Regions from separate parts of the Kribbella sp. NPDC056951 genome, predicted to be linked through region 2. Evidence: riboswitches for the same ligand, from Rfam matches in the RefSeq annotation. Region 2 holds a riboswitch; each other region holds the start of a gene.
The links. Region 2 has a riboswitch for ZMP and ZTP ahead of ACFTSF_RS10580 (bifunctional 5,10-methylenetetrahydrofolate dehydrogenase/5,10-methenyltetrahydrofolate cyclohydrolase). Riboswitches for the same ligand answer to the same signal wherever they lie in the genome.
Positions count from the first base shown of each region.

Region 1 (10,484 bases), 560 kb from region 2:
GCCGTGCCCTTCCTCCGATGGCCGGAGGTCCTCATCCCCGCAGTACGGGCAATAAAGCGGTGCAGCGCGCTCGCTCATGTCAACGCCTCCTGATCAGCTCGGGTGGCCCACTGGGCGAATCGCTCGCCCTCGTTGCGCTCCTTCAGGTAGTTCTGGGTGACGCGCTCGACGTAGTCGGTGAGGTCGTCGGACGTCACCTTGTGGCCGCGCAGCTTGCGGCCGAAGCCGGCGTCCAGGCCGAGCCCGCCGCCGAGGTGCACCTGGTAGCCAGGGACCTGGTTGCCGTCGGCATCGAGGACTAGCTGGCCCTTGAGACCGATGTCAGCGACCTGGATCCGGGCGCAGGAGTTCGGGCAGCCGTTGACGTTCACCGTGATCGGTACGTCGAGGTCGGGAATCCGCTCCTCGAGTTCGTCGATCAGCTGGGCCGCGCGGGCCTTGGTCTCGACGATCGCGAGTTTGCAGAACTCGATCCCGGTGCAGGCCATCGTGTTCCGCCGCCAGGCCGACGGCCGCGCCTGGAAGCCGAGAGCCGCCAGCTCGGTGACGAGCGACTCGACCTTCGACTCCTCGACGTCGAGCACGATCAGCTTCTGCTGGGCGGTGGTCCGGATCCGGTCCGAGCCGTGCGCCGCGACGACGTCCGCGACCTTGGCGAGCTTCTCGCCGGACACGCGACCGACGACCGGCGCGACACCGACGAAGTACTTGCCGTCCTTCTGCTTGTGGACGCCGACGTGGTCACCCTGCACAGCGGGGATCTCCGGCGCCGGGCCGTCGATCAGCTTCCGCTTGAGGTACTTCTCCTCGAGCACCTCACGGAACTTCTCGATACCCCAGTCGGCGACGAGGAACTTGATCCGGGCGCGGGTCCGCAGCCGGCGGTAGCCGTAGTCGCGGTAGATGCTGCAGATACCCCACCAGGCCTCGTGCACCTCGTCGAGCGGAACCCAGGCGCCGAGACGCTGGGCGAGCATCGGGTTGGTCGACAGACCGCCGCCGACCCAGACGTCGAAACCCGGGCCGTGCTCGGGGTGCACGACGCCGACGAACGCGATGTCGTTCACCTCCGGTACGACGTCGTGCGACGGGTGCCCGGTCATCGCGGTCTTGAACTTCCGCGGCAGGTTCGAGAACTCCGTCGTACCGATGTATTTCTCGACGATGTCGTCGATGGCCGGCGTCGGGTCGATGATCTCGTCGGCCGCGATCCCGGCGACCGGGCTGGAGATGATCACCCGGGGCACGTCACCGCAGGCCTCGGTCGTGTAGAGGCCGACGGCCTCCAGCTTGTTCCAGATCGCGGGGATGTCCTCGACCCGGATCCAGTGCAGCTGGATGTTCTGCCGATCGGTGATGTCGGCGGTGTCGCGGGCGTAGGTCGTGGAGATCTCGGCGATCACGCGGAGCTGCTCGGTGGAGAGCTGGCCGCCCTCGATCCGGACCCGGAGCATGAAGTACTTGTCGTCCAGCTCTTCGGGCTCCAGGGTCGCCGTCTTACCGCCGTCGATCCCGGGCTTGCGCTGGGTGTAGAGGCCCCACCAGCGGAAGCGGCCGCGCAGGTCCGCCGGGTCGATCGAGTCGAACCCGCGGTGCGCGTAGACGTTCTCGATCCGGGCCCGGACGTTCAGGCCGTCGTCGTTCTTCTTGTTCTCTTCGTTCTTGTTCAGGGGTTCACGGTAGCCGAGCGCCCACTGACCCTCACCCTTGCCCTTACGGGGGCGGGCGGGCTTGCGGGTGGTACCGGCCTGCGGTGAGGAGACGCCAGTCATCCGGAACGGTGTCCTTGTCCTAGAGACAGGTGCGTCCGCGGGGGCCTAGCTCGAAGCGTCGTCGATTCGACCTGGTCTGCGCGGTGCGCACCCAGCTGATGTTTCGAGCGGGGTGGCTGTCAGAGCATCGAAGGACGACAGATGGCGCTGCGCATCCGCCCGAGGTCGACATGAATCCGACCTACGAGGTGAGTTGAGCGGGCAGCGAGCATGTCAACAAGAGTCAGCGTGAACGGCTGACAAATCAACTCCCAATCCTGCATCGCGAGACGCGATCTCACGATGTGGCTATCCCGACCAGTCTGGTGTGTTTTGATTCCCGCCTGAAACACGCTGAGCAATGAAGCTTGTACAAGATATCTTGTCTAATTACCATGGACTCATGTCGCCGAAAAAGACCCGTTCACCCGGAGCCTCCCGAGTGCAGGCCGTGGATCACCCGCTACGACGCCGGCTGCTGGACATCCTCGCAGTCGACGGACCGTCCACCGTGTCGGTGCTCGCTGCGCGGACAGGGGAGATGGTCGGGAACATCAGCCACCACCTGAAGGTGCTTGCCACCGCGGGGGTGATCGAGGAGGTCCCCGAGCTGGCCAAGGACCGGCGCGAACGGTGGTGGAAGAGCGCCTGGTCGTCGTACTCCTGGCGCGTTGGTGACGACGAGCCGGGCGCGGAGCTGATCGGCGGGGTGGCCGAGGAGAGCAACGTCACGTACCGCGCCGGCAAGATCCGCGACTGGGTCGCCAAGCGCCCGGAGTACGGCGCGGCGTGGGGCGAGGCGGAGCTGTCCATCGATGTCTGGTTGCGGCTCACGCCCGAGCGGCTGACCGAGCTGCGCGAGCGGATCCAGGAGGTCCTCGAGGAGTACGTCGACAACCCGTCGACCGAACCCGAGGCGGAACCGGTGTACGTCTTCGCCCAGGGGGTCCCGGCGCAGCCCTGACCTCTGTACATTTCCTCGGATCAACAGGAAACTTTCCTAACTGTTGATGGAGGAGGCTGTTGTGAAGGCGATACGCCGGGTGGGATCGGTTGTGGTGGCGGGCGGCTTGGTGCTGGGCTTGGTCGGCCCGGTCGAGGCCGCGACCGGGGGCGCGGTTCGGGTCAATCAGCTCGGGTACGGCGCCTTCGACGGAAAGTCGGCGTACGTGCTGAGCGAGGGCGCGGTGACCGGGAAGTCCTTCTCGGTCGTCGACAGCCGGGGTCGTCGGGTGCTGACCGGCAAGGTTGGCGCCGAGCTGGGGGAGTGGAACGCGAAGTACCAGCACGTCTCGCAGGTGGACCTGACCCGGCTGTGGGTGCCGGGGACCTATCGGGTCGAGGTGCCTGGGGTCGCGTCGTCGCCCGCGTTCGTCGTGCGGGCCGACGGGGATGCGCTGGCGACGTCGGCGAAGGACAAGGCGGTGAACTTCTTCACCGAGCAGCGGGACGGGGCGAACGTCGTACCGGGGTCTCTCGGGCGCAAGCCCGCACACCTGACGGATCGGGCGGCGCAGGTCTACGAAACGCCGACGTTCGTGAATCCGGACACCGATCAGACGGTGGGTGAGCTGCAGCGGGTTGCTGGTCCGGTTGATGTCGAGGGTGGCTGGTACGACGCGGGCGACTACCTCAAGTTCACGCACATCGCGGCGTACTCGGACTCGTTGCTGTGGGCATCGGCCCGGGACGCGCGGCGGCCGGATCGCAAGGTGACGAACGAGGCTCGCCACGGGCTGAAGTGGCTCGACAAGATGTGGGATGAGAAGTCGAAGACGCTCTACATCCAGGTCGGTGTCGGCACCGGCAACGCCGAGGGCACATTCATCGGTGACCACGACATCTGGCGGCTGCCCGAGGCGGACGACCACCTGACTTCACCTGCCGAACGTCACTTGCGCAACCGGCCGGTGTTCCGCGCGGCGGCCCCTGGGCAGCTGATCAGCCCGAACCTGGCCGGTCGCACGGCGGCCGCGTTTGCTTTGGCGGCACAGGTCGAGGCGCGGACCGACCGTCGCCTGGCGCGCAAGCACCTGGAGACGGCTGCGCAGATCTTCGCCCAGGCCAAGACCACTAATGTCGGTCAGCTGGTGACGTCGTTGCCGTTTGCGTTCTACCCCGAATCCGCCTGGCGCGACGACCTCGAGCTGGGTGCGGCTGAGCTGGCGTTGGCGGCTCACCGGCTGGGCGATCGCCGGGCCGCCGGTTGGGTGCGACAGGCGTCGTACTGGGCCGGCCAGTATCTGGAGCACGAGGCGGGCGGCGACACGCTCAACCTGTACGACGTGAGTGCGCTCGCGCACGCGGATCTCATCCGCGCGGCGCGATCCGACCGTGCACTGGTGGCCAAGCTGAGTGCTGACTTGCGGGCTCAGTTGGCGATCGGGACCACGCGCGCCGCTCAGGACCCGTTCCGGGCGGGCGCGCAGTACGACAATTTCGACGCCGTACCGCACACCTTTGGGTTGGCGGCGACTGCACGGCTGTATCGGCAGGTGACCGGCGACCGTCGGTACGACACCTTCGGTGCTCAGCAAATCGACTGGGCCTTCGGCGCCAACGCGTGGGGCGTGTCGTTCATGGTCGGCGTCGGCTCGAACGCCGGCCAGTGCCCGCATCACCAGATCGGCAACATCCTCGGCCGCCAGGTGGTCGGCGCCGTCGTCAACGGCCCGAACTCCGCCGACCTGTTCGAGGAAGGCCTCGGCGATCACCTCGACGGCATGAACGCCTGCCCGGCGAACGGCGTCGACCAGTACGCCGAGTTCACCGGCCGCGGCTCACGCTATGTCGACGACGTCCGCTCCTGGCAAGCCTCCGAACCCGCCGACGACTTCGCCGCCATCGCCGTCTACGCCCTCACCCGCTAACTTTGTTGGACCCGCGGTCGGCGGAGACTGAGCCTATGCAAGCCCAAACCCTGACCCTCCTCCGGCCGCGCTTCACCATCACCCACGTCACCGACGGCGTACCGGCTGTCCCTGCGGGCGACTGGTGGGCGATGTCCCGAACGCCCGCTGGTACGACGGTCATCTGTGAGACCGAGGGCGGAGCCGAGCCCTGGCGAGCCTTCTACAACAACGAACCGCACGCCCTGGACCAGCCAGGCATGCTCGCCGCGATCGTCCATCCCTTAGCCGCTGCCGGCCTCTCGGTCTGCGCGGCCTCCACCTATCAAGCCGACCTCGTCCTGGTAGCCGAAGCGGACCTCGACGCAGCCATCGCAACCCTCCAAGCCGCCGGCCACACCATCGTCGACTAGGTGCCGTCAGTGGACCTGGACCCACCAGGAAGGTGGGGGCAGGTTGGTGGTCTGTCTGCCGTCCGACGGACCAGACTCGCGGCATGCCGACTTCGCACTCTCGCAGAGCCTTCATGATGCTCGCTGCCGCTACCGGTCTGACGACTCTCGGTGTCTCAAGCACGGCGCGAGCCTCCGGTTCGCCAGACCTCACACCACTGCGGATCCGTACCCGCGCTGGGACCTTCGACGCCGTCGCCGCGGGTCCGCGGCACGGCCGAAAGGTGCTGTTACTGCACGGCTTTCCGGCGATCGGCCTCGACTGGGAGCACCAGTTGCTCGGGCTGGCCGCGGCCGGCTATCGGGCGGTAGCGCCCGACCAGCGCGGCTACTCGCCGGGCGTGCGGCCGACCAGCGTCGCGGACTACCACCTGGATCACCCGGTCGCGGACGTTCGTGCGATCGCCGACTCCCTGGGCTGGGGCCGGTTCGACCTGGTCGGACATGACTGGGGTGCCGCGGTCGCGTGGGTCGCTGCGGCGAAGCACTCCCGGCGCGTGCGGTCGCTGACGGCGGTATCCGTGCCGCATCTCGGTGCCTTTGCCGAGGCGCTGCGGACCGATCCGGTTCAGCAAGAGGCCTCCAAGTACATGAACTTCTTCCGGCAACCGGCTCCGATTCCCGAGAACGTCATTCTCGCCGGCGGGCCGCCCACGCTGCCCGCGAAGTACCTCGAGAGGTTCTCGCAGCCAGGTGCGCTGACCGCAGCGCTCAACTGGTACCGGGCCAACGACTTCACCGGCTACGAGCAGAAGATCACGATCCCGACGCTGTTCATCGCCAGCACGAAAGACCCGGCAGTCGCACCCTCGGGCGTCCACGCGACCAAGAACTGGGTCACCGGTCACTACCGCCTCGAGATCCTCGCCGGTATCGGCCACAACATTCCAACCGAAGCCGCCGAAGCCACCACCACCCTCCTCCTCGAACACCTCACCTCGGTGTGCTCATAACCGAAACAGTTAGGCTGCAGCGGTGCTGAGTGCGGGGGCGATTGCGGCTGGGGTTCGGGCGGGGGAGTTGTCGCCTCTCGCGGTGGTCGAGGAAGCAGTGGATGCGGCTCGGCGGTTGGATTCGGTGCTGCATTTCCTGGAAGAGTTGGATGCCGGTACGGCGTTGCGGCTGGCTCGGGAGGTGGATCCGGCGGGCCTGTTGGCGGGGGTGCCGTTTCTGGTGAAGGCTCGGACGCCGCCGGAGTCGCCGATTCTGGAGCGACTGTTGGCGGCCGGCGCGATTCCGATCGGGACGGCGACGCGGGCGCGGCCGGGACCTGGGTCGCAGACGTATGGGTGGAACGGGCGCGAGTACACGCGGAACCCTTGGGATGTGAAGCGGTCGCCGGGTGGGTCTACGGCCGGGGGAGCGGCGGCGGTTGCGGCGGGCGTCGTACCGCTGGCGACTGGTGGCGACAGTGGAGGGTCCCTCAGGATTCCGGCGTCGTTCTGCGGTTTGGTGGGGTTCAAAGGCACCTACGGCAGGGTCCCGCGAGCAGTCGGCCGAGGGCTCGGTGGGCTCACCACGGCCGGCGTGATCGGTGCGAACCTCGGTGACGTGATGCTCGCGACGAGTGTCGTGAGTGGACCGCATCGGCTGGATCCAACGGCGCTACCGCACTGGCCGGTGCCGATACTTGCCGAGGGCCCCTGGCGGGTGGCCTATCTGCCGACACTCAGCCAGTACGCCGCGGATCCGGCCGTTGACCAGCTGATTCGCAACCGCCTGTCGGTCGTCGACGTGATCGACGTACCGCTGAAGTTGCTGCCCACCGACGATGCCTGGCAGGTGCTATCCGCGCTGGATGCGGGACGAGGTGTCGCGGCTGCGGACGTGCAACGAGCACGCGCCGTACGGGATCACAACCACACCGCGCTGGCTGATCTGTTCAACGTCGTCGACGCGCTCGTCACCCCGACCACGCTGACTGTTGCCCACGGCTACGATCAGTACGACGAGAACATCATCGTCGGCGACCCGTGCTGGGCGTTCAACGTTACCGGCCACCCAGCCGTCAGCGTGCCGGTCGGACTGCTCGACGGACTCCCCGTCGGCGCGCAAGTGGTCACGCCGTACGGCGATGATGCGACCGCGCTCGCGGTGGCGAAGCGCCTGCTGGTCGAGCTGCCAAGGCCCGGAATCGTCGCCTAGCCTGGGTTTTTGGCTCGCCAGTCCTTCATCGTCTGCTCGAGATCACCGTGCACGAACGTGAAGAACTCGGCCGCCTCGGACAGCCGACGGCCGACGGTGGTGTCGGCGCCGAAGAGAGCCGCGCCGTACGCGCTGCTGGCCGCCCATTCGGTCAGGGCCTGATTGCGGCGTTCGAGAATCGCGGCGAATACATCCTCGCGAATCCGGTAGTGATCCTTGCGGGAACCCGGCATCCGCTCCCGGGAGATGAACGACATCTGGATCAGCTGCCGGACCGCGCCGGACACCGCAGGCTGGCTGATCTGCAACGTCTCGGCCAGCTCAGCCGCGGTCATCGTTCCGTTCGGGCTGACGAGCATCCGGCCCATCACCCGGGCCGACATCGTCGGCACCCCACTGTTGGCCATCACCCCGGCGAAGCGTTCGACGTACTGACTGACTTCATCCGGGGTGGGCGCCATGATTGAACCTTACATTAATCAGAAGTTTCTGATTGTTTGTCAGCTGAGCTCGAGACCCGGGTACAGCGGGTGCTTGTCGAGGATCTCCGCCGAGGCTGCGCGGGTCTTGTCGGCGACCCCGTCGGCCAGCACGTACTTGGCCTTCGAGGGTGCACCGGCCGCCGTCGTGGTGGGCGTGGTCGACGACAGTACGTCGACGATCAGCTCGGCCACGCGGTCGAACTCGTCAGCGCCGAACCCGCGCGTGGTCAGCGCCGGCGTACCGATCCGGACACCCGAGGTGTACCAGGCGCCGTTCGGGTCGCGGGGGACCGCGTTGCGGTTGGTGACGATGCCCGCGTCGAGCAGCGCCGACTCGGCCTGCCGGCCGGTGATGCCGTACGACGATACGTCCAGCAGGACCAGGTGGTTCTCGGTACCGTCGGTGACGAGCTTGACGCCGCGCTTCATCAGACCCTCGGCGAGGGTGACGGCGTTGTCGGCGACGGCCTGCGCGTAGGTCTGGAACTCCGGCTGGCGGGCCTCGGCCAGCGCGACCGCCTTGGCGGCCATCGTCTGGCTGAGCGGACCACCGAGCACCATCGGGCAGCCGCGGTCGACCGACTCGGCGTACTCGGGCTGGCACAGCACCATGCCGCCACGCGGGCCGCGCAGCGACTTGTGCGTGGTCGTCGTGGTGACGTGCGCGTGCGGTACCGGGTCGAAATCGCCGGTGAAGACCTTGCCCGCGACCAGACCGGCGAAGTGCGCCATGTCGACCATCAGGGTTGCGCCGACCTCGTCGGCGATCTCACGCATCTTGGCGAAGTTCACCTTGCGCGGGTACGCCGAGTAGCCCGCGATCAGGATGAGCGGCTTGAACTCACGGGCCTTGCGCGCGACCTCGTCGTAGTCCAGCAGGCCGGTCTCCGGGTCGGTGCCGTAGGAGTGCTGGTTGAACATCTTGCCGGAGATGTTCGGGCGGAAGCCGTGGGTCAGGTGACCGCCGGCGTCCAGCGACATGCCGAGCATCTTCTGGTCGCCGAGCGCCTTGCGGAGCTTGTCCCAGTCCTCGTCGGACAGGTCGTTGACGTGCTTCGCACCGACCTCGGCCAGCGCCGGGGACTCGATCCGCTGCGCCAGGATCGCCCAGAAGGCGACCAGGTTGGCGTCGATCCCGGAATGCGGCTGAACGTAGGCGTGCGGCGCGCCGAACAGCTCACGCGCGTGGTCGGCCGCGGTCTGCTCGACGGTGTCGACGTTCTGGCAACCGGCGTAGAAGCGGTGCCCGACGGTGCCCTCGGCGTACTTGTCCGAGAGCCAGTTACCCATCGTCAGCAGAGTGGCGGGGGAGGCGTAGTTCTCACTCGCGATCAGCTTCAGCGAGGAGCGCTGGTCGGCCAGCTCGGCCTTGATCGCACCGGCGATCGTCGGCTCGACGGAGGCGATCACCTCGAGCGCGTTGCGGTAGGCGGCCGATGCCTTGGCAGCGTCGAAGGGTTGAGTCATCGTTGTCTCCTGCAGGTTGCAGTGGTTCGAGGCACCCAGGCGCACGGTGCCAACGCTTTTCGCTCCCCGGTGGTACTCCACCTCAGCGCGCCAGTCGCGACCAGCTCACCCTATCGTGCGCTCGACGATCTCCCGGAAGGGTGTCGTGCGTGGCAACGTCCCGAACACGCCACCCCAGTCCCCAGCCAGCCGCGACGCCACAAACGCGTCCGCCACCGCCGGCGTCGAGTACCGCACCAGCAACGACCCCTGCAGACACAAAGCCATCCGAGCCGCCAACCTGCGCGCCCCCGCCTCGGCCCCCTCAACATCCGCCAACGCCTGCAGTACGTCGTTCACCGCCGCATCCAGCCGGCTGTCGGCCCCCTGTGCCGCCCCCACCTCCACCAGCCAAGCCTCCAACGACTCCGGCCGCCGAAGCGCCCGCAGTACATCCAGCGCATTCACATTCCCCGACCCCTCCCAGATCGAGTTCAAAGGCGACTCCCGGAAGAGCAGCGGCAACCCCGACTCCTCCACAAACCCGTTCCCGCCCAAACACTCCAACGCCTCCGCCACCACAAACGAAGTCCGCTTACAAACCCAAAACTTCGCCAGAGGCAGCCCGATCCTTCGGAAGGCGGTCGCCTGCTGGTCGCCGCCAACCGAAGAGTCGACCGCCGCGGCGAGCCGCATCGAGAGAGCGGTTGCTGCCTCGCTCTCTAGGGCTAGGTCGGCTAGGACGTTGAGCATGGCGGGTTTGTCGGACAGGAGGCTGCCGAAGGCAGAGCGGTGGTGGGTGTGCCAGGTGGCTTCGACGAGGGCTCGGCGTTGGAGGGCGGCGGAGCCTAGGACGCAGTCGAGGCGGGTGGCGGCGACCATTTCGATGATGGTGCGGACGCCGGCGCCTTCGTCGCCCAGGCGGTAGCCGACGGTGCTGTGGAATTCGACTTCGCTGGAGGCGTTCGAGCGGTTGCCGAGTTTGTCCTTTAGGCGTTGCAGCGCGAACGTGTTCCGGTTGCCGTCAGCAAGCACCCGGGGGACGACGAAACAGCTCAGCCCGTCCGGCGCCTGAGCCAGCACGAGGAACACATCGACCTGCGGCGCCGAACAGAACCACTTGTGCCCGTCGAGCAGGTACTCACCGTCTCCACCAGCAGGAATCGCGGTCGTCAGGTTGGCCCGCACATCGGAACCACCCTGCTTCTCGGTCATCCCCATCCCGGCCAGCGCGCCGCGCTTGGCTGCCCCGGGCAACCGTCGTACGTCGTACTCGGTCGAAGCCAGTCGCGGAATCCACTCGGCCGCGAGCCGCTCGTCCGCCCGCAGCGCAGGGACCGCGGCGTACGTCATCGAGAT
Region 1 covers NZ_JBHUQZ010000002.1:73,192-83,675, forward strand. Annotated here, with positions in the region: gene ACFTSF_RS07880 (nitrite/sulfite reductase) at 75-1,772, opposite strand; gene ACFTSF_RS07885 (winged helix-turn-helix domain-containing protein) at 2,155-2,715, shown strand; gene ACFTSF_RS07890 (glycoside hydrolase family 9 protein) at 2,777-4,621, shown strand; gene ACFTSF_RS07895 (ACT domain-containing protein) at 4,657-5,013, shown strand; gene ACFTSF_RS07900 (alpha/beta fold hydrolase) at 5,097-6,005, shown strand; gene ACFTSF_RS07905 (amidase) at 6,028-7,197, shown strand; gene ACFTSF_RS07910 (MarR family transcriptional regulator) at 7,194-7,658, opposite strand; gene ACFTSF_RS07915 (glycine hydroxymethyltransferase) at 7,698-9,146, opposite strand; ZMP/ZTP riboswitch at 9,173-9,254, opposite strand; gene ACFTSF_RS07920 (acyl-CoA dehydrogenase family protein) at 9,252-10,484, opposite strand, start outside.
Region 1: linked by a shared signal. The riboswitch ahead of ACFTSF_RS07915 (glycine hydroxymethyltransferase) and the one ahead of ACFTSF_RS10580 (bifunctional 5,10-methylenetetrahydrofolate dehydrogenase/5,10-methenyltetrahydrofolate cyclohydrolase) in region 2 are both predicted to bind ZMP and ZTP.

Region 2 (10,484 bases):
TGCGCAAGGACCTGCGGGCGGCGGTGGCCGCGCGGCAGGAGCTCGGGCCGGAATACGAAGCCGAGATCATCGAAGGCTTCCTGGAACGGCTCGACGCGCAGCGCCGCGCCACCCTGCCCGAACCGGTCCACGCGCCGCAACCGCCGGCGCACCCGAGCCGCGAACGCGACCCGGGTGGCCTGGCACTGGCGATCATCTCGATCGTCGCGGCGATCCCGATCACCGCGATCGCCGCCGACATGATCGGGCCGTTCGGCGTGGTGGTCAGCTGGGCGGGTCTGGTCGGGATCAACCTCGCCCGCTCGGTCAGCCGCCGCCGGTACTAGATCGGTACCGGTCGATCCTGAGCGTCGTACGCGCGGATCTGTTCGGTCGGGTTGAACGGTTTCTTGCCGACCGGGATCCCCCGGCTGTCGGTGTACGCGAAATGGCCGTCGACCACGCCCTTGATCCAGGCGCTGGACCCGCCCGGCCACACGTAGCGTGATTCGATCCGCGCGACGTCCTTGCGGGCCCAGTACATCGTCCAGTGCTGGAAGTACATCCTCGTGGGCTGAGTACTCCAGCTGCTGCCGACGAAGGCTTCCACCGCTCGCTTGGACGTGGCTGCCTTGGTCCAGTAGCTGTCCTGAATCATGTAGACCCCGATGCCCTGCTGGCAGACAGCCAGCACCTGGCTGTACGGCCCGGTCGAGCGTTCTGCGCCCTGCACCACCAGGTGGATGAAACTGCTGCCCGGTGCGGCACCCTTCAGTCGCCGGGACCACAGCACGTTCAGCGCGCCGGGGCCACCGCCTGGCACGTGACACGACTCGGCCGCCTCGGCAGCGTCAGCCGCCGACACCGGACCGAGGTCGACATCGTCCGGGAACGGCAAGATGATGGCCGACTGCGGCGGTTTGACGCTGGCTGGGAGCTTGCTCGACTCGACCTTTTGACTCGGCGACGGGCTGGCGGCCGGGTCCTGCTCGGTGCGGGGATGCTGGACGACCGTGATCGTGCCCGCGACGATCGCCGCGACGGCCCCGACAGCGACAAGCGGAGCTGCCCACGCCGGAGTACGCCGTACTGCGGGGCGAGTCTTTTGCATCAGCTGGCGGCGTAGCCGGTCGTGCTGGTCAGGCGACAGCGGCGGGACGGTCGGTGGTTCGAGGTCGGTGCTCATGAGGGCTCCTGGAGGAAGTCACTGGACACAAGGTCGGGGAAGCGCCGGCGCGCACGGTGCAGGCGGGCCTTGACGGTCCCCACCGGTACGCCGAGCGCGTCCGCGGCCTCGGTCTGCGTCAGACCGGCCCACACGACGAGTTCGAGCGTTTCGCGCTCATGCCGGGGGAGCCGGTCGACTGCCCGGCGGATCGCGGACATCCGGCGTTCGTCGTCGAGGCGACGATCCACATCGGCCAGGTGATCGGTCGCTGGTTCAGGAGCCGGCAGGCGGTCGACCAGGTTGCGGATGCGGGCCGCCGTACGGGCGAGTGTCCGGCACTCGTTGCGGGCGACGACCAGCAGCCAGCCGAGCGCACTCGGCACGGCCAACGGGCCTGGGGGATTGCGCTGGAAGCGGCGCCAGGTGTTCAGGAACGTGGACTGGACGACGTCCTCGGCAGTGCTCCAGGAAGCGGTCCGCCGGAACGCGAACGCGTGTACTGCGTCCGCATGCCGGTCGAACAGCTCACCGAGTGCCTGATGATCGCCGGTGCGCAGCCGGTCCCACAGCTCGTGATCCGAGGCCGGTGATGTCACCACGGGCTCCGTCTCGTCGATCAGGATGTTGGTCACACCGGTCTATGACCGGTGGTCCTGCCGATGGTTGCATCGGATCCGGGTCAGGCCAGACTGCGGATGTACGCGCCCAGGAGCGCTGAGGTGTCCGGAACGAAGGTCCACTCGTCCAGACGCCGTACAAGCTCCGCAGGGGTCATCCAGGCGCCCCAGGCGACCTCTTCGGGCTGGTGGACGACCGGACCGTCCCAGACGCACGTGTAGAGGTAGGCGTGGTAGTTGGTGAACTCGTCGGCGTAGTCGCCTTCGGGGAGCTTCGTCAGCTCGGCACCGGTGATCCCCAGCTCCTCGGCCAGTTCACGGACCACGGCGTCGTACGGGTCCTCACCGGCATCGATCACGCCACCGGCCATGAAGTCGTAGCAGGCCGGGTACACGTCCTTGGTCGGCGTCCGCCGGTGCACGTAGATGTCGCCACTGGAGTTGCGGACCAGTACGCCGGTCGCCGAGTGCCGCAGGTTGTCGCGGCGCATCACCGAGCGGGGTACCGACCCGCAGACCACGCCGTCCGCATCGACGAGTGCCACCAGTTCATCCATGCCCGCAGTCTCACACGACGCCTGTGTAGTGCACCTCCTGCTGCCAGTGGTCCCGCGGCTGCTGGTGCAGAGTCCAGTACTCCTCAGCGATGCGGTCCGGGTCGAACGCCGTACCGGGTGCCACCGAGCCGTAGACGGTCACTGAGGCGGCGTGCAGGCCGTCGGCGCCGTAGGTCTGGTCCAGGAGGCTCACCAGTGTCCGGACACCCGCCTTACCGAGTGAGAGGCTCACGTAGTCCGGCTTGGTCTCCGGCATCCCGCCGGTGATCAGAAACGAGCCACCGCCGTTGGCCACCATCGCCGGCGCGACATGTGCCGCGGCTGTGATCGCACCGCCGACGTTGACCGCCCAGGCGTCGTACTGCTCGCGCAGTGTCAGTTCACCGATCCGGTCGGCCGCAATCTTCGCGGCGTTGTAGACCACGACGTCAGGTGTCCCCAGCTCGGCGACAACCTTGTCCAGAGCGCCCCGCAGCGCCGACTCGTCGGTGCAGTCGGCGGCCAGCGTCAGTGTCGCCCCAGCGGCCTCTGGCTGCCGCCGCGCGATCAGTGCGACCGGCCAGCCTTCCCGCGCGAATCGGCGTCCGACTGCCTGGCCGATCCCCGGTCCGGCACCGATCACCACAACTCCCGGCATGTTCGTTCCTCCTGCTGCGTTGGTATCGATCACCGGGACCGTAGGCCGTGACACCGGTGTCAAGGTCAAGAGGCGAGGAGTGGGCATTGCTGATCGGAGAACTGTCGGAGCGCACCGGTGTGAGCCGAAGACTGCTGCGGTACTACGAGCAGCAAGGCCTGCTCGAGCCGGTGCGCCAGACCAACGGATACCGCGAGTACTGCGACCAGGCGCCGAACGTCGTCGGGCACATCCGCAGCCTGCTCGCGGCCGGGCTCCCGACCGCGATGATCGCCGGCGTGCTGAACTGCGTGCAGGGTGATCCGGCCGAGCCGGTGCTGTCAGGCTGCCGGGGCATGGTCGACGGACTGACCGCCGAGCGGGCCCGGGTGGCGGCGGAGATCGAGCGGCTCAGTACGTCGCAGCGGGCGCTCGACGTACTGCTCGAAGCGGCGATCCACGCACCGGAGTGACGCAACGATCGGGACGGAGACCGACTTTGGGCGACCCGACCGCGTAGGCTCGTGATTATGAGTGTGCGGCGGATCATGGGGACCGAGACCGAGTTCGGCATCTCGGTGCCCGGCCAGCCCGGGGCCAACCCGATGCTGACCTCGAGCCAGGTGGTGAACGGCTACGCCCAGACGCAGCCACTGGCGCGCAAGACGCGATGGGACTTCGACGAGGAGCACCCGCTGCGGGACGCGCGCGGCTTCGACCTGAGCCGGGAGGTGGCCGACTCCAGCCAGCTCACCGACGAGGAGACCGGCCTGGCCAACGTGATCCTCACCAACGGCGCCCGGCTGTACGTCGACCACGCCCACCCCGAGTACTCCGCGCCAGAGTGCACCAACCCGCGCGACGTGGTGGTCTGGGACAAGGCCGGTGAGCTCGTCATCATGGAGGGCGCGCGACAGGCCCGGCAGATCCCCGGTGCCCCGCAACTCAACCTGTACAAGAACAACACCGACAACAAAGGCGCGTCGTACGGGTCGCACGAGAACTACCTGATGCGCCGCTCGACGCCGTTCGCCTCGATCGTGCGGCACCTGACGCCGTTCTTCGTCAGTCGCCAGGTCGTCACCGGCGCCGGCCGGGTCGGGATCGGCCAGGACGGCGGCACGAACGGGTTCCAGATTAGTCAGCGGGCCGACTACTTCGAGGTCGAGGTCGGCCTCGAGACGACCCTCAAACGGCCGATCATCAACACCCGCGACGAACCGCACGCGAACCCGGACCGCTACCGCCGGCTGCACGTGATCATCGGCGACGCGAACCTGTCCGAGATCTCGACGTACCTGAAGGTCGGTACGACGTCGCTGGTGCTCGCGATGATCGAGGACGGCTGGCTGACCGACGACCTCGGGGTCGACCGCCCGGTCACCGCGCTGCACGAGATCAGCCACGACCCGACCTGCACACACCTGATGACGCTCAAGGACGGTCGCAAGCTGACCGCCGTACAGCTGCAGACGGAGTACCTGGAACAGGCCCGCAAGTATGTCGAGGACAAGTACGGCGACGACGCGGACCGCCAGACCAAGGACGTGCTGCACCGCTGGGAGTCGGTCCTCGACCAGCTCGCCATCGACCCGATGAAGCTGTCCGACCAGCTCGACTGGGTGGCGAAGTACAAACTGCTGCAGTCCTACCGCGACCGCGACGGCCTGGAGTGGGACGACCCGAAGCTGCACCTGGTCGACCTGCAGTACGCCGACCTTCGTCCGGACAAAGGCCTGTACTACAAACTCGTCAACTCCGGCCGGATGCAGCGGATCGTCACCGACGAGGAGATCCGGATGGCGGTCTCGCACCCGCCGACCGACACCCGCGCCTACTTCCGCGGCCGCTGTATGCAGCAGTACGCGCCGCAGGTCGCGGCCGCCTCCTGGGACTCGGTGATCTTCGATCTGCCCGGCAAGGAGTCGCTCCAGCGGATCCCGACCCTCGACCCGCTGCGCGGTACGAAAGCGCATGTCGGTGCCCTTCTGGACCAGTGCGACACCGCGAGTGACCTGGTTCGCACCATCACTGGGGGTGCCGCCGGGTAGGGTCGCTCTTAGAAGCACGGAGAAGCGGTTGGGCGTCTTCTCCACTGCGGTTCTAGGAGGTGTGTGCGATGGCGAAGGACGGCGGGCAGCAGCACAAGCAGCCGAAGCGTTCGACGACCGAGGAAGAGGTCGAGCAGTCGACCACGTCGGAAGACGTGGCCGAGCGCAAGGAACGGCTCGACGAGGACGTCGACTCGATCCTCGACGAGATCGACGAGGTGCTCGAGGAGAACGCCGAGGAGTTCGTCCGCGGGTTCGTCCAAAAGGGTGGGGAGTGAACCGCTCGATGACATTTGATGCCTCCGGCCGGTTGCCGGAAGCCTTCCTGACCCCAGGTGGCACATCGTTCATGGACTTCCTGGCCGGGCACGCGCCCGACCTGTTGCCCGGACGGCGCAGCCTGGGGCAGGCCGACTTCTCCGACCAGGTCCCGCACGGTACGACGATCGTCGCGGCCACCTTCGCGGGTGGCGTGGTGATGGCCGGCGACCGGCGGGCCACGATGGGCAACATCATCGCCTCGCGGGACATCGAGAAGGTGTTCCCGGCCGATGAGTACTCGGCGGTCGCGTTCGCGGGATCGGCCGGGTTCGGGATCGAGATGGTCCGGCTGTTCCAGGTCGAGCTCGAGCACTACGAGAAACTCGAGGGCACCACGCTCAGCCTGGACGGCAAGTCCAACCGGCTCAGCGCGCTGATCCGGGGCAACCTGGCGATGGCGATGCAGGGTCTGGCCGTGGTTCCGCTGTTCGCGGGCTACGACCACGACCGCAAGGGCGGGCGGATCTTCTCCTACGACGCCACCGGCGGCCGCTACGAGGAGACCCACTTCCACAGCGTCGGCTCGGGCTCGCTGTTCGCCCGGGGCTCGCTGAAGAAGCTCTACCGCGAGGACCTGTCCGCGACCGACTGCGCGATGGTGACGATCCAGTCGCTGATCGACGCCGCCGACGACGACTCGGCCACCGGCGGCCCGGACATGCTGCGGCGGATCTTCCCAGTGGTCGGTGTGGTCACCGCCGACGGCTACCAGCGGTTGCCCGAGGACGAGGTCGCCGCCCTGGTCGACGCGGCCTGGGCGCAGCGCCACGGCCGCCCCGACGGCCCCGCCACGGCGTCCCTGACCTGATCCCATCGACATAGAGGACGACACCTTCGATGAGCACGCCGTTCTACGTCTCACCAGAACAGCTGATGCGCGACCGGGCGGACTTCGCCCGGAAGGGCATCGCCAAGGGCCGCAGCGCGATCGCGCTGCAGTATGCCGACGGCATCCTGTTCGTCGCCGAGAACCGCTCACCCGCACTGCACAAGGTGGCCGAGATCTACGACCGGATGGCGTTCGCCGCGGTCGGCCGCTACAACGAGTTCGAGAACCTGCGGATCGCCGGCGTCCGGCTGGCCGACATGCGCGGCTATTCGTACGACCGGCGCGACGTCACCGGCCGGGCCTTGGCCAACGCGTACGCACAGACCCTCGGCGCGATCTTCTCCTCCGGCGGCGAGAAGCCACTCGAGGTCGAGATCCTGGTCGCCGAGATCGGCACCTCCACGGCCGACGACCAGATCTACCGGCTCACGTACGACGGCTCGATCGCCGACGTACGGGGTTATGCGGTGATGGGCGGCCAGGCCGAGCAGGTCGCCGAGTACGTTGGCGAGCACTACCAGGAGGGAATCTCGCTGGCCGGGGCCCTCCGGTTGGCCGTCGACGCCCTCGGCCACGACAGCAGCGAGCCCCGCGAACTGACGTCGGACCAGCTCGAGGTCGCCGTACTGGACCGGACCCGGACGCAGGTCCGCAAGTTCAAGCGCATCTCCGAGGAGACGCTGGCCCGGATCCTGTCCGAGTCGCACCCCGCCGCGGATATCGAGGCAGCCGTAGTTGAGGACGCGACGCCTTCGGAGCCGACCGAGGAGACCCCCTCGTCACCGGCATCCTCGTCCGCGGCGCCGTCGTCGGCCGACGACGAGGCACCGATCGCTCCGCCCGAGGACCCCGACGACAGCCGCCCCCTGTGACGGACCGAACCACCGACGCAGCCGCCACCTCCTCCGACGTGGCGGCTGCGTCATCCCGGGCCGCCGACCCAGAGCCCTGGGAGCTCCTGGGGGAGAAGGTCGCATACCAGCGCTTCCTGACGGTCAAGGTCCGTCAATACCGCATGCCGAACGGCCACGAGGTCGACTGGGACGTCACAGGCCCGGAGTCCGCGGATGGAGTCGCCCGCGGCATCACCGTGCTGCCCCTGACCCCGGACGGCCGGATCGTGACGATCCGCATGTTCCGTCCAGGCCCGGACAGCGTCGTCACCAACCTGCCAGGCGGCCTGATCGAGCCCGGCGAGGACCCTGCGGTCGGCGGCGCCCGCGAGCTCGAGGAGGAAACGGGCTACACCTGCGAGACCCTCGAGGTCGTCGGCTGGACCTGGGCCGGCACGTCCTCAACCTTCCGCAAGTACGTCGCAATCGCCCGCGGCTGCCGTCCCAACGGCACCCAGCAACTGGATGACGCCGAAGACTGCGTCCCAGTCGAACTGACCGTGGCCGAGTTCCGCGCCGAACTCCGCACCCCCGGCGCCATGACCGGCACCGACGCCGCCTACCTAGCCCTCGACCACGCCGCCCTCCTCTAACCCCTCGCCCGCCGCCGCTACTGATTGACGAGGGCAACGATGAGAAGCGAGAAGACGACCGCGAAGGCCAGCCACCAGAATCCGTCGATCACCTTGGCCCGCGGGGACTTCGGCTGCTTCACCGGATAAACCTGCTCGGCCGGTGGTACGCCCGGATGCGGATCGGCGCCGTACCGGTTCAGGCCGGGCGTCCCGGCGCTCGTGAGGTGGACGAACAGCACCGCGCTGCCGACGACCGGCACGAACGACATCAGCAACCACCAGCCCGAGTGATCAGTGTCGTGCAACCGCCGAATCGCCGCGAGTACGGCGACGACCTGGTGAGCGACAAGACCGAGCCCACCGATTGCCCATCCCACTCGCTGCTCCGCGGACAACCCCAACGCCCGGTCGACCAGAATGGGGGCCAGCAACACCACCCAGCCCGCGAGCCAGACAAGCCAGTACTCACGCCGTAGCCCGCGCCCACGAGGATCGAACACCGCCCTGACGACCGACACCGAGACCCTCCTCTCTTCTCGGTGCCAGTGTGTGAGACCGGAGGAGGATCGGCAGGCTGTGACCGCTTGATGCCAACGCGTCCCCTCTGCGAAGCGCTCATTTGACGAGCGGTAGCGAGGCGGGGCCGGTGCGGGGGAGAAGGTAAGCTGGAGGCGGGTCGTGACTGGCGTTGAGGTGGGGTACCACCGGGGAGCGGCTTGCCGGTGGATCCGGCGGTGGTAGCCGCGCGCCTGGGCATTTGAGTTGACGCCCAGAGGAGTGCGCCCATGACCGCCGAACTGATGATCGGGACCGAGCTCGCCGCCGAGATGGTGACGAACGCCGCCGCCCGCGCTGAGAAATTGCGCGAATCCACCGGAGTCCAGCCATGCCTGGCGACCGTGCTGGTCGGTGACGATCCCGCTTCCGCGACCTACGTGCGGATGAAGCAGAACCGCAGCAAGAAGGCCGGGATCGGTTCGCGCAGCGTCGTACTGCCGGCCGCGACCACCACCGACGAGTTGGTCGCCGAGCTCACCAACCTCTCGAACGACCCCGAGGTGCACGGCATCCTCCTGCAGCACCCGGTCCCCAGCCACATCGACGAGCGCGCCGCGTTCGAGGCGATCAACCCCGCCAAGGACGTCGACGGCGTCACCATGCACGCGTTCGCGGCGATGGCGTTCGGTGAGCCCGGGTTCCGGTCGTGTACGCCGGGCGGGATCATGCGGCTGCTCGAGGCGTACGACGTACCGATCCGCGGCGCGCACGCGGTCGTCATCGGCCGCAGCCCGATCCTCGGTAAGCCGGCGGGAATGTTGCTACTGGCATCGGATGCGACCGTCACCTACACGCACTCGCGGACCACGAACCTCCCCGAGATCGTCCGTACGGCGGACATCGTGGTCGCTGCGGTCGGCAAGGCGAACTTTGTCCGCGGCGACTGGTTGAAGCCGGGGGCGGTCGTGGTCGATGCCGGATACAACGAAGGCAATGTCGGTGACGTTCACTTCGAGGAGGCGAGCGAGGTGGCGCGCCTGATCACGCCGGTTCCGGGCGGTGTCGGGCCGATGACGATCGCGCTGCTGCTGGAGCAGACGGTCGACGCCGCGGAGGCCCAATCCGAGACGGCTGTCCACCCTGTGGCCGGCCTGGCCTAGGCTGTAGACGTTGTGAACTGACGAGGAGGCGTGACGTGGCGGTGCGGGCGATCCGGGGAGCCACCCAGCTGGACGTGGACGAGCGCGAGCACCTGCTCGAGCGGTCCGCCGAGCTGGTGAAGGCGGTCCTGGAGGCGAACGATCTGGACAGCGCGGATCTGATCAGCATCCTGTTCACCGTCACGCCTGACCTGCATGCGGAGTTCCCGGCCGTGGCCGGTCGGCAGATCGGGCTGACCGACGTACCGCTGATGTGCATGCAGGAGATCGACGTACCGCATGCGCTGCCGCGGGTGGTCCGGATGATGGTGCACACCGAGACCGAGCGCTCCCGCGACAAGATCCAGCACGTCTACCTGCACGGTGCGTCGGCGCTCCGTCCCGACCTGACAGGCGCCCAGTGACCGAACTTCGTGGCCCGGTCCGCATCGTCGGTGCGGGCCTGATCGGTACGTCGATCGGTCTCGCCCTGGCCCGGTTGGGTGTCGTGGTCGAGCTCGTCGACGCGAACCCCGACAACGCGCTGATGGCCGAGCGCATCGGCGCGGGATCACGGCTGGTGCAGATCGAACCGCAGCTGGTCGTGGTCGCCGTACCGCCGGACCACGTCGGGGCGGTGATCGCCGAGCAGCTCGCGCAGACCGACGCGGTCGTCACCGACGCGGCGAGCGTGAAGTCCAAGCCACTGACGGATGCCCGGCTCCTGTCCGCAGACCTGAGCCGGTACGTCGGCAGTCACCCGATGGCAGGTTCGGAGCGCAACGGCCCGTTGGCAGCGCGCGCGGATCTGTTCGACGGCGCGACCTGGGCGATCACCCCGCACGAGACGAGTTCGCCCGAGGCGGTCGAGCTCGTGCATTGCCTGGCTGAGGCCTGTGGCGCACGCACGGTCGAGCTGTCCGTCGAGGACCACGACCTCGCGGTTGCGCGGGTCTCGCACCTGCCGCAACTGATGTCGTCCCTGGCCGCCGGCACCCTCGTCGACGCACCGAACTCACACCTGCAACTGTCCGGCCAAGGCGTCCGCGACGTCACCCGCATCGCCGCCGGCGACCCAGGCCTGTGGACCCAGATCGTCTCCGCCAACTCCGCCGCCCTGACCGGCCTGCTCGAGCAGATCCGCGACGAACTCGATCGCGTCCTAGTTGCCCTAGGCAAAGAAGAGGCCGGCGACGAACTCACCTCGGTACTCGCCCGCGGCGTCTCCGGAGCCGTCCGCG
Region 2 covers NZ_JBHUQZ010000002.1:638,172-648,655, reverse strand. Annotated here, with positions in the region: gene ACFTSF_RS10640 (hypothetical protein) at 1-326, shown strand, start outside; gene ACFTSF_RS10635 (hypothetical protein) at 323-1,165, opposite strand; gene ACFTSF_RS10630 (RNA polymerase sigma factor) at 1,162-1,779, opposite strand; gene ACFTSF_RS10625 (NUDIX hydrolase) at 1,827-2,321, opposite strand; gene ACFTSF_RS10620 (SDR family NAD(P)-dependent oxidoreductase) at 2,332-2,958, opposite strand; gene ACFTSF_RS10615 (MerR family transcriptional regulator) at 3,045-3,410, shown strand; gene dop (depupylase/deamidase Dop) at 3,468-4,988, shown strand; gene ACFTSF_RS10605 (ubiquitin-like protein Pup) at 5,057-5,266, shown strand; gene prcB (proteasome subunit beta) at 5,275-6,117, shown strand; gene prcA (proteasome subunit alpha) at 6,147-7,010, shown strand; gene ACFTSF_RS10590 (NUDIX hydrolase) at 7,007-7,624, shown strand; gene ACFTSF_RS10585 (DUF805 domain-containing protein) at 7,642-8,124, opposite strand; ZMP/ZTP riboswitch at 8,275-8,368, shown strand; gene ACFTSF_RS10580 (bifunctional 5,10-methylenetetrahydrofolate dehydrogenase/5,10-methenyltetrahydrofolate cyclohydrolase) at 8,392-9,264, shown strand; gene aroH (chorismate mutase) at 9,300-9,668, shown strand; gene ACFTSF_RS10570 (prephenate dehydrogenase) at 9,665-10,484, shown strand, end outside.

Region 3 (10,484 bases), on a different contig from region 2:
GCATGGTCGACGCGAAGTTCCTTGCCCGGCTCAAGGACGGCGCACTGCTCGTGAACGTGGCTCGCGGGGTCATCGTCGACACCAGTGCGCTCGTGGCTGAGCTCGGTACGGGGCGCATCTCGGCCGCGCTCGACGTCACCGATCCCGAGCCGTTGCCGTCAGGTCATCCGCTGTGGTCTGCTCCAAATGTGCTGATCAACCCGCATCGCGGGGGTGCCTCGACGGCGTTCGAGCCGCGGGTCGCCCGGTTGGTGCGGGCGCAGCTGGAGCGTTTCGCGCAGGGGGAAGCACTCATCAATGTGGTGGCGGGGCCGCCACGCTAGTTCGTCGATCCACAGGAGGACAACGATGTCCGAGACCGTACTGCTGATCGGGACCAAGAAGGGGCTCTGGATCGGCCGCAGCGACGCTGCGCGCCGGGAGTGGAGGCTCGACGGTCCCGCGTTCGAGATGCAGGGCGTGTACGCCGTGGGCATCGACACGCGCGGTGAGCAGCCGCGACTCTTCGTCGGCGGGACCAGTGAGCACTGGGGACCGGCGGTGTTCCACTCCGATGATCTCGGGAAGACGTGGGACGAGCCGGCGGAGGGCTCGATCGGGTTCCCGGCCGGGACCGATGCGTCGCTGGAGCGCGTGTGGCAGATCCAGCCGGCGCCGGCTGCCCAGCCGGGTGTTGTGTACGCCGGGAGTCAGCCGTCGGCGCTGTGGAAGTCGACCGACGGGGGAGTGACGTTCGAGCTCGTCCGCGGCCTGTGGGACCACCCGCATCGCGAGCAATGGGGCGCAGGGTTCGGCGGTCAGGCCGTGCACACCGTGCTGCCGCACGCGACCGACCCTGCGCGGATCAGCGTCGCGATGTCGACCGGTGGTGTCTACCAGACGACTGACGGTGGGGAGTCGTGGTCCCCGGCCAACCACGGGATCAAGGCGTACTTCCTGCCCGACCCGGATCCCGAGTTCGGTCAGTGTGTGCACAAGCTGGCGGCGCATCCCGACGTACCGGAGCGGATGTTCGCGCAGAACCACCATGGTGTGTACCGGTCCGACGACGGTGGCGAGATCTGGAAGAGCATCGCCGATGGATTGCCGTCGGACTTCGGCTTCCCGATCGCCGTGCACCCGCATGAGCCCGACACCGTGTACGTCTTCCCGTTGGTGGCCGACGGCAACCGAATCCCCACTGATGCCACTTGTCGCGTCTACCGCTCTCGCGACGCCGGTGCGACCTGGGAGCCGCTGACCAACGGCCTGCCCGAGGTCTCCTACGTCCCCGTCCTCCGCGACGCGCTCACCACCGACGCCGCCGAATCGGCCGGTGTCTACGTAGGCACCCGCGACGGCTGCGTCTACGCCAGCGCCGACGCAGGCGACACCTGGACCGAGGTCGCCAGCCACCTCCCCGACGTACTCACCCTGCGCGCCGCGGTGATCTGACGTGATCACCCTCAAGCTCCCACCCGTGCTCCGCCCCTTCGCGGGCGGAGCCGAGCAGGTCGAAGTCGAAGCCACCACCGTCCGCGCCGCCCTAGCAGCCACCGACCCACCACTCCGCCGCCGCCTCACCGACGACCAAGGAGCAGTCCGCCGCCACGTCAACATCTACCTGGGCCCCGACAACATCCGAGACCTAGCCGGCCCCGACACCCCCCTCACCGACGGCGCCGAACTCCTAATCCTCCCCAGCGTCGCCGGCGGCTAGCGCGGTCAGGTTGGGGGGTGGTGGGTGCCGGTGCGGTCGGTCCAGCCGGTGGTGTCGGATTCGGCGCCTACCTCGGAGACGGCCCAGACGATGTTGCGGATGCCGGGGCGGTCGACGGCGCCTTGGTCGAGCATCGCTTGGTGGTATTGGCGGGCGTTCGTCTCGTCCGCGTAGACCTGGATCATGTGGCCGTCGCGGGTCCAGGTGCCGTGCACGAAGCCGGGCAGGGGGATCTTGCTCGAGGCCATCAGTGACAGTTGGTCGCGGAGACTCTCGATGAGGTCGGGGTCGATGTCCCACACGCCGATGACTGCCCACATGGTGAGCAGTATGTGCGGGACGGGTTGGTGGCGGAAGAGCCGGTTGTAGCGTCCGGGAAGTGAAGGGCGACGTGATCGTGGTGAGTGGGCCTCCGGGAGCCGGTAAGTCGACGGTGGCGAGGTTGGTTGCCTCGGATGCTGAGCGGGCGACTGTGCATCTGGTGACCGACCAGTTCTACGAGGCGATCCGGACTGGGTTCATCCCGCCGTACCTGCCGGATGCGTCGAGGCAGAACGATGTGGTGGTGGATGCGTACGTGGCCGCGGCTGCGACGTATGCACGCGGTGGGTACGACGTCGTGGTCGACGGTGTTGTTGGACCGCATTACGTGCCTCCGTTTCGGGCGGCTGCGGAGGCCGACGGTCTGACCTTGTCCTACGTCGCACTGCGGCCTGCACTTGAGACAACCATCGCCCGAGCGCAGAACCGCGGTCCCGAGTCACTGCGTGACGAAGGCGCTCTCACTCACATGTACGGCGTCTTTGCCGACCTAGGCGCGCTGGAGCGCCACGCCCTCGACACGACCGGCCAGTCGGCGGCCGCCACGGCGGAGGCTGTTCGGATGGGGGTCGCCGCCGGGAGGTACCGCCTGAGCTAGTGGCGGAAGAGGCGGAGGTTGGTGGGGGACCAGGTGATGCCGAACCGAGCGCAGGCGGCGGCTATCTGGTCCGAGCGGATGGACCCGGCGGGTTCGGCGATGTGGGTGACGCCGAAGCGGGCTGCCTCTTCGACGTTGTCGGGGAAGGGGAGTGCGCCGTCGGAGACCATCGACACGCCGGTGAGCGGCTCAAGCGAGTGGCGGGACCACCACTCGGCCGCTTTCGCGCCGGCTAGGCGGGTGCAGTCGACGCGGGACTGTTGGCCGGCGCCGATGCCGATCGCCATACCGTCCTTCAGGAGAGCGACGGTGTTGGACTGCGTGTAGCGGACGACGATCAGGCCGAGCATCAGATCCCGTGCGGCGGCGTCACCCACCTCGGCCGACAGCAGGTCTCGAGTGATCGGTACGTCGTCCCGCTCCTGGCTGAGGCGGAGACCGTACAGCTCACGCACCTCCTCGCGCGGTGGCTCGAACGACGGATCCGCCTCCAGCACCAAGTACGTGCCCCGCTTCTTCGCGGCCAGCACCTCAACCACACCAGGCGCGTACCCAGGCGCGATGATCCCGTCACTCACGACCCGACGCAGCACGTCAGCCAGCTCAGCGTCGACCACCTGCGAGACCGCCACGAAATCGCCGTACGACGACTTGGGGTCGGCGTCCCGTGCGCGCCGGTACGCGTCAGCAACCGACGTACCGAGCGCAGCGCCAGCCGGGGACACATGCTTGTACGACGCCGCTGCAGGTACCCCAAAAACAAGAGCGGCCTCCCGGACGAGCTGCCAGCCGGTCAGCGCGTCGAGGACATTGATGTACGACGGATTGCCCGCCACGACGGTGAATGGTGCGGCCGAGCCGACGACCGTCATCGACGCGGCCTGATGTGGATTCATCCCATAACGCATGCGCGACCTCCGGGAGGAGGCGCCCAGGCGGACGACGCCACGTAGCTGTTCGCTCCCCGGTGGTGATCCACCCTCGCCAGTCGCGGTAGGGCACAGGGTATTGCAGGAAAGTGCAATCCTTGTCCACAGAGGTCCGAGGAGTCTTACCATCCGCGAATGGGGTTCTTCTCGCGGAAAGGTGTCGATCTGGCCGGGCTGAGGCTGGATCAGGCCTGGGTGGACGACGACCTCGACGCGGCGTACGCGGCGGTTCGGCGAGGGGATTTGTCGACTGGGCTGGCCCTGCTGAAGGTGACGCCGGCTAATACGAATCTGCGGTCGATCCGGGCTACTGGGCTGGCGAAGGCGGCGGTTGGGCGGAGCGAACAGCTGGAGATGCGGCTCGAGGCTTACCCGAAGGATCCGGATCTCTTGTTGTGGTTCGGGCAGACGCTGGTGTTCGAGGCGTGGTCGGTGCGGACCGGGCAGCGGGCGAAGGATGTGTCGGCGCAGCGGTTTGCGACGTTCCACGACATTTTGCGTACGGCGGCCGAGGTGCTCCAAGGGGCGATCGTGGCGGCTGCGGATGACGCGGTGCCGTGGGAGGTCCTGCAGTGGGCGGCACTCGGGTTACAGGCGGAGCCGGAGGACAAGGCCGAGATCTTCCACGCCGCGCTGATCCGGCACCCGGGGAGCTACGCGGCGCATACCGGTCGGGTTCAGGTGCTGGCGAAGAAGTGGTCCGGGCTGGAGCTGGCTGAGCTGGTTGATTTCGGGGACGCGGTGGTGGGGCGGGCGCGGCCGGGCAGTGTGCTGTGCAGTATCGCGGCCCACGTGTTCAACGAGGTCTGGCTGGAGGTCGCGTCGGACAAGGACCCGCCGCGCGTCCAGCGCCTGAAGCGGTACGCGCGCGAGGTCTCCGGTCGCCGACCGGACCTGACCGCAGCCCGCGACAAGTGGTGGAACGACGCCCGTACGCCGGATCCCGCGGATGTATCCGCGCATGGCGCGATGGCGTTCGCGCTCAAGTGGGCGGGCGCGAAGTCCGAGGCGATGGATCACGCGTGCCGCACCGAAGGCCGGATCGAGAGCGTGCCGTGGTCCTACGTCGGCGGCGTCCCCGGCTTCGCCGAAGCCCTCGCCAAACGGATGGACTAGCCCTTCTCGGCGCGGAAAACCATCAGCCGAGAGTCCACAGAGAACGGCTCACCCTGCCAACCGGCAGTCACCTGCACTGCGAATCCGGCTGCGTCCAACGCGTCGCTGATCTCCGCGAGCGAGCGGAAGTACAGCTCGTTGCGGTAGACGTCGTCGCGGCCGTCGTCGTACCGGTTGTGGGCATCGAAGACGACGCGGCCGTCGGCGACCTCGATCAGGTCGAGCCATTCGGTGAGGTGGCCGATCGGGGTGTCGCGTTCCCCGTACGTCGCCTCGCGCGTCCACGACTCCCACGCCCGCGCCACCGGGTTCCGCGACTCGAAGGCCAGTACGCCGCCGTCGCGGAGCGCTCCAGCTAAGGCAGTCAGGGCAGCGGGTAGGTCGGGGATGTGCATGACCGTGTTCCCGGTGCACACCACGAGGTCGACGTCCGCGGTCGGCGAGATCACGCTGGCGTCGCCGGTGAGCCAGGTGACGGAGCTCGGCGTACGGCGGGCGTAGTTCAGCATCGTCGGGCTGGGATCGATACCGATCACCTCCCGGCCGGGCGTCGCCAGTGAGCGCGTCAGCAGGCCGGTACCGCAGCCGAGGTCGACGATCTTCCGGGCATCGAGGGAGTCGGCGAGAGCGCGGAAGTACGCGTGATCGTCGCCGTCGGGATTGTCGAGGTCGTAGAGCTCGACCAGCTTCTCGTCACCGTAGGGATCCACAGCGCGAACGCTAGAGAGCCCAGGACGGTGGGGCAATGTGTTTAGAGTGAGCCCATGGTCGATGTGAAGCCCCGCAGCCGCACAGTCACCGACGGTCTGGAAGCGACCGCGAGCCGAGGAATGCTCAGAGCGGTCGGGATGGGTGACGACGACTGGGTGAAACCGCAGGTCGGGGTGGCGTCCAGCTGGAACGAGATCACCCCGTGCAACCTCTCGCTGGACCGGCTCGCGAAGGCGGTCAAGGAGGGCGTGCACGCGGCCGGTGGGTACCCGCTGGAGTTCGGCACGATCAGCGTCTCCGACGGCATCTCGATGGGCCATGTCGGGATGCACTACTCACTTGTCAGCCGCGAGATCATCGCCGACTCGGTGGAGACCGTGATGGAGGCCGAGCGCCTCGACGGTTCGGTCCTGCTGGCCGGTTGCGACAAATCCCTGCCCGGCATGCTGATGGCCGCGGCGCGTCTCGATCTGGCGAGCGTCTTCCTGTACGCCGGTTCGATCATGCCCGGCCGCCTTGGCGACAAGGACGTGACGATCATCGACGCGTTCGAAGCCGTCGGTGCGTGTGTTCGCGGCCTGATCACTCGCGAGGAGGTCGACGCCGTCGAGCGCGCGATCTGTCCGGGCGAGGGTGCATGCGGCGGGATGTACACGGCCAACACGATGGCCGCCTCTGCCGAAGCTCTCGGTATGTCGTTGCCCGGATCAGCAGCGCCGCCCGCTGTGGACCGCCGTCGGGACGGGTACGCGCGGAAGTCCGGCGAAGCGGTCGTCGGCCTTCTGCAGAAGGGGATCACGGCGCGCCAGATCCTCACCAAGGAAGCGTTCGAGAACGCGATCGCCGTGGTGATGGCGCTCGGTGGCTCGACGAACGCCGTACTGCATCTGCTCGCGATCGCCCGCGAGGCCGAGGTCGAGTTGACCCTGGCCGACTTCAACCGGGTGGGCGAGAAGGTCCCGCATCTGGGTGACCTGAAGCCGTTCGGCCGGTACGTGATGACGGACGTGGACCGCGTCGGCGGTATCCCGGTGATCATGCGGGCGTTGCTCGATGCCGGTCTGCTGCACGGCGACTGCCTGACCGTGACCGGCAAGACGATGGCCGAGAACCTCGTCGACATCGCCCCGCCGGATGTCGACGGCGCGATCATTCGTGCGCTCGACAAGCCGATCCACCCCACCGGCGGCATCACGATCCTGCACGGCACGCTCGCTCCGGAAGGTGCGGTCGTGAAGAGCGCTGGCTTCGACTCCGACGTGTTCGAAGGGACAGCGCGCGTGTTCGACGGCGAGCGGGCGGCGATGGACGCCGTACCGGAGCTGAACCCGGGCGACGTCGTCGTGATCCGCTACGAAGGCCCGAAGGGCGGCCCCGGGATGCGCGAGATGCTCGCGGTCACCGGCGCGATCAAGGGCGCCGGCCTCGGCAAGGACGTGCTCCTGCTCACCGACGGACGCTTCTCCGGCGGTACGACGGGCCTCTGCGTCGGCCACGTCGCCCCGGAAGCCGTCGACGGCGGCCCGATCGCCTTCGTCCGCGACGGCGACCGCATCACCCTCGACGTCGCCAACCGCACCCTCGAACTCCACGTCGACCCCGAAGAGCTCACCCGCCGTACCGAAGGCTGGACGCCCAAGCAGCCCGCCATCACCAAAGGCGTCCTCGGCAAATACACCCGCCTCGTCCGCTCCGCCTCCGAAGGCGCCGTCTGCATCTGACCCGCCCCCGTCTGATGGGTAGGCCAGGCAGATGGTGGGTTGGCCCACCGGTAGGAGCCTGGCCAACCCACCATCCGATGGGTCTACCCACCAGATGGGAATCGACCGGAAGGCGCCAGGGGGTGGGATGGGCGTCTCGGATGGTGGGACGGGGTGGGCTCGAACTTGACCCCGGTGTGGTTCGCGGGCGAATAATGCCTACATGCGATCGATTCTCCTCGTACTTGTGCGGCGCGCCGACTGACGCGACCACTGAGTCGAGCGCGCCCCTTCAGCCAACCCGGCCGAGGGGGTTTTTTGTTGCACGGGCGACTATCTGAGACCCAGCGGAAGCCCCGCAACGGCCACCAGCGAAGATGAATCGATCGCCACAAGCCAAGCAAGGCACACGTGATCAGGATTGAGGGAAGGCACTCATGAGCGAGCAGCTGACCGGGGCACAGGCTCTGATCCGCGCACTGGAACATGCCGGAGTGGACACCGTGTTCGGCATCCCGGGCGGCGCGATCCTCCCGGCGTACGACCCGATGCTCGACTCGACCCAGATCCGGCACATCCTGGTACGCCACGAGCAGGGCGCCGGGCACGCGGCCCAGGGGTACGCGGCGGCTTCCGGCAAGGTGGGGGTCTGTATGGCGACCTCCGGCCCGGGGGCGACCAACCTGGTGACGCCGATCGCGGACGCGTACATGGACTCGGTCCCGCTGGTCGCGATCACCGGTCAGGTGGCGAGCGCGGCGATCGGGACGGACGCCTTCCAGGAGGCGGACATCCGCGGCATCACGATGCCGATCACCAAGCACAACTTCCTGGTCAACGACCCGAACGACATCGCCACCACGATCGCCGAGGCGTTCCACATCGCCTCCACCGGCCGGCCCGGCCCGGTGCTGGTCGACGTGACCAAGGACGCGATGCAGGCGAAGGTCGACTTCCACTGGCCGACCGAGCTGTCGCTGCCCGGGTACCGTCCGGTGACCCGCCCGCACCCCAAGCAGGTGCGTGAGGCGGCCCGGCTGATCACCGCCGCGGAGAAGCCGGTTCTGTACGTCGGTGGTGGTGTGATCCGCGCGCAGGCCGAGGCGGAGCTGAAGGACCTTGCCGAGCTGCTCGGCATTCCCGTGGTCACCACGCTGATGGCCCGGGGCGCGCTGCCCGACACGCACGAGCTGCACTTCGGGATGCCGGGGATGCACGGCTCGGTCTCCGCGGTCGGTGCACTGCAGCGTTCGGACCTGCTGATCACGCTCGGCGCGCGGTTCGACGACCGGGTGACCGGCAAGCTGGATTCGTTCGCCCCGGAGGCGAAGGTCATCCACGCCGACATCGACCCGGCCGAGATCGGCAAGAACCGTGCCGCCGACGTGCCGATCGTGGGTGACTGCAAGGAGGTCATCACCGACCTGATCGCCGCGCTCCGCACCGAGATCTCGACCAGCGGCCGGACCCCGTCGTACGACGCCTGGCGGAACCAGCTCGTGTCGGTCCGGGAGAAGTACCCGCTCGGGTACGACGAGCCGGAGGACGGGAGCCTGTCCCCGCAGTACGTGATTCAGCGGATCGGTCAGATCGCCGGCCCGGACACGATCTACACGGCCGGTGTCGGTCAGCACCAGATGTGGTCCGCGCACTACCTGCCGTTCGAGAAGCCGCGGCACTGGCTGAACTCCGGCGGCCTCGGCACCATGGGGTACTCGGTGCCGGCCGCGATGGGCGCCAAGGTGGCCCGGCCGGACAAGACCGTGTGGGCGATAGACGGTGACGGCTGCTTCCAGATGACCAACCAGGAGCTCGTCACCTGTGCGCTGGAGGGCATCCCGATCAAGGTTGCCGTGATCAACAACCAGTCGCTGGGCATGGTCCGGCAGTGGCAGACGCTGTTCTACGACAAGCGTTACTCCAACACCGACCTGCACTCGAACCGCATTCCCGACTTCGCCAAGCTGGCCGAGGCGATGGGTGGGGTCGGGCTGCGCTGCGCCGACAAGGCCTCGGTGGACGCGACGATCGACAAGGCGATGTCGGTGACCGACCAGCCGGTCGTCGTCGACTTCGTCGTCCACCGCGACGCGATGGTCTGGCCGATGGTCGCCGCCGGCGTCAGCAACGACGAGATCCAGATCGCCCGCGACATGGCGCCCAAGTGGGACTCGGAGGAGCTGTGATGACGAAGCACACGTTGAGCATTCTGGTCGAGAACAAGCACGGTGTGCTGGCCCGCGTCGCGGCGCTGATCTCGCGGCGGGGCTTCAACATCGATTCCCTCGCGGTCGGCCCGACCGAGCACCCGGAGGTGTCCCGGATGACCATCGCGGTCAGCGTGGACGAGCAGCCTTTGGAGCAGATCACCAAGCAGCTGAACAAGCTGGTGAACGTGATCAAGATCGTCGAACTCGAGCCCACGCAGACGGTTCAGCGCGAACTGCTGCTGGTGAAGGTGAAGGCCGACACCCTGACCAGGGGGCAGGTGCTGGAGACCGTCCAGCTGTTCCGTGCGAAGGTGGTGGACGTGGCACCGGACGCGATCACCATCGAGGCGACCGGCAATCCCGAGAAACTCGAGGCCATGCTCCGGGTGCTGGAACCCTTCGGCGTCCGCGAGCTGGTGCAGTCCGGCATGGTGGCGATCGGACGGGGCAGCCGCTCCATCTCCGACCGCACGCTCCGGCCGGTCCCGGTGCCGCCGCCGCACGTCCAGTCGGGGACCCCGACCGTGCAGGCCCAACCCCCACAGCGTCACCACCCGGTGCCGGCGCCGCCGCCGGGCCGCCCGGTCGCCCGCCAGAACTGAACGAGCGCCGTACCGACTTACCAACGCAACTACCAAGGAGAAGGCTCCCAGTGGCAGCAGAAATGTTCTACGACGACAACGCCGACCTGTCGGTGATCCAGGGCCGCCACGTGGCCGTTCTCGGCTACGGCTCGCAGGGCCACGCGCACGCGCTCTCGCTGCGCGACTCCGGCGTCGACGTCCGCGTCGGTCTGCCCGAGGGCTCGAAGAGCCGGGCGAAGGCCGAGGCCCAGGGCCTGCGCGTCGTCACCCCGGCCGAGGCCGTCGAAGAGGCCAACGTCATCGTCGTGCTGGCTCCGGACCCGGCCCAGCGCAAGCTGTACGCCGAGGCGATCGAGCCGAACCTGGTCGACGGCGACGCGCTCGTCTTCGGTCACGGCTTCAACATCCGGTTCGGCTACATCAAGCCGCCGGCCGGCGTCGACGTCTTCATGGTCGCCCCGAAGGGCCCCGGTCACCTGGTACGGCGTGAGTACACCGAGGGCCGTGGTGTCCCGGTGCTCGTCGCGGTCGAGCAGGACGCCTCCGGCAAGGCCTGGGACCTGGCGCTGTCGTACGCCAAGGGCATCGGCGGCCTGCGCGCCGGCGGCATCAAGAC
Region 3 covers NZ_JBHUQZ010000006.1:226,317-236,800, reverse strand. Annotated here, with positions in the region: gene ACFTSF_RS24435 (2-hydroxyacid dehydrogenase) at 1-323, shown strand, start outside; gene ACFTSF_RS24430 (exo-alpha-sialidase) at 349-1,434, shown strand; gene ACFTSF_RS24425 (MoaD/ThiS family protein) at 1,436-1,699, shown strand; gene ACFTSF_RS24420 (hypothetical protein) at 1,705-2,019, opposite strand; gene ACFTSF_RS24415 (AAA family ATPase) at 2,079-2,618, shown strand; gene ACFTSF_RS24410 (5-aminoimidazole-4-carboxamide ribonucleotide transformylase) at 2,615-3,553, opposite strand; ZMP/ZTP riboswitch at 3,541-3,620, opposite strand; gene ACFTSF_RS24405 (hypothetical protein) at 3,683-4,663, shown strand; gene ACFTSF_RS24400 (class I SAM-dependent methyltransferase) at 4,660-5,373, opposite strand; gene ilvD (dihydroxy-acid dehydratase) at 5,428-7,095, shown strand; gene ACFTSF_RS24390 (acetolactate synthase large subunit) at 7,512-9,260, shown strand; partial or broken gene ilvN (acetolactate synthase small subunit) at 9,260-9,763, shown strand; gene ilvC (ketol-acid reductoisomerase) at 9,949-10,484, shown strand, end outside.
Region 3: linked by a shared signal. The riboswitch ahead of ACFTSF_RS24410 (5-aminoimidazole-4-carboxamide ribonucleotide transformylase) and the one ahead of ACFTSF_RS10580 (bifunctional 5,10-methylenetetrahydrofolate dehydrogenase/5,10-methenyltetrahydrofolate cyclohydrolase) in region 2 are both predicted to bind ZMP and ZTP.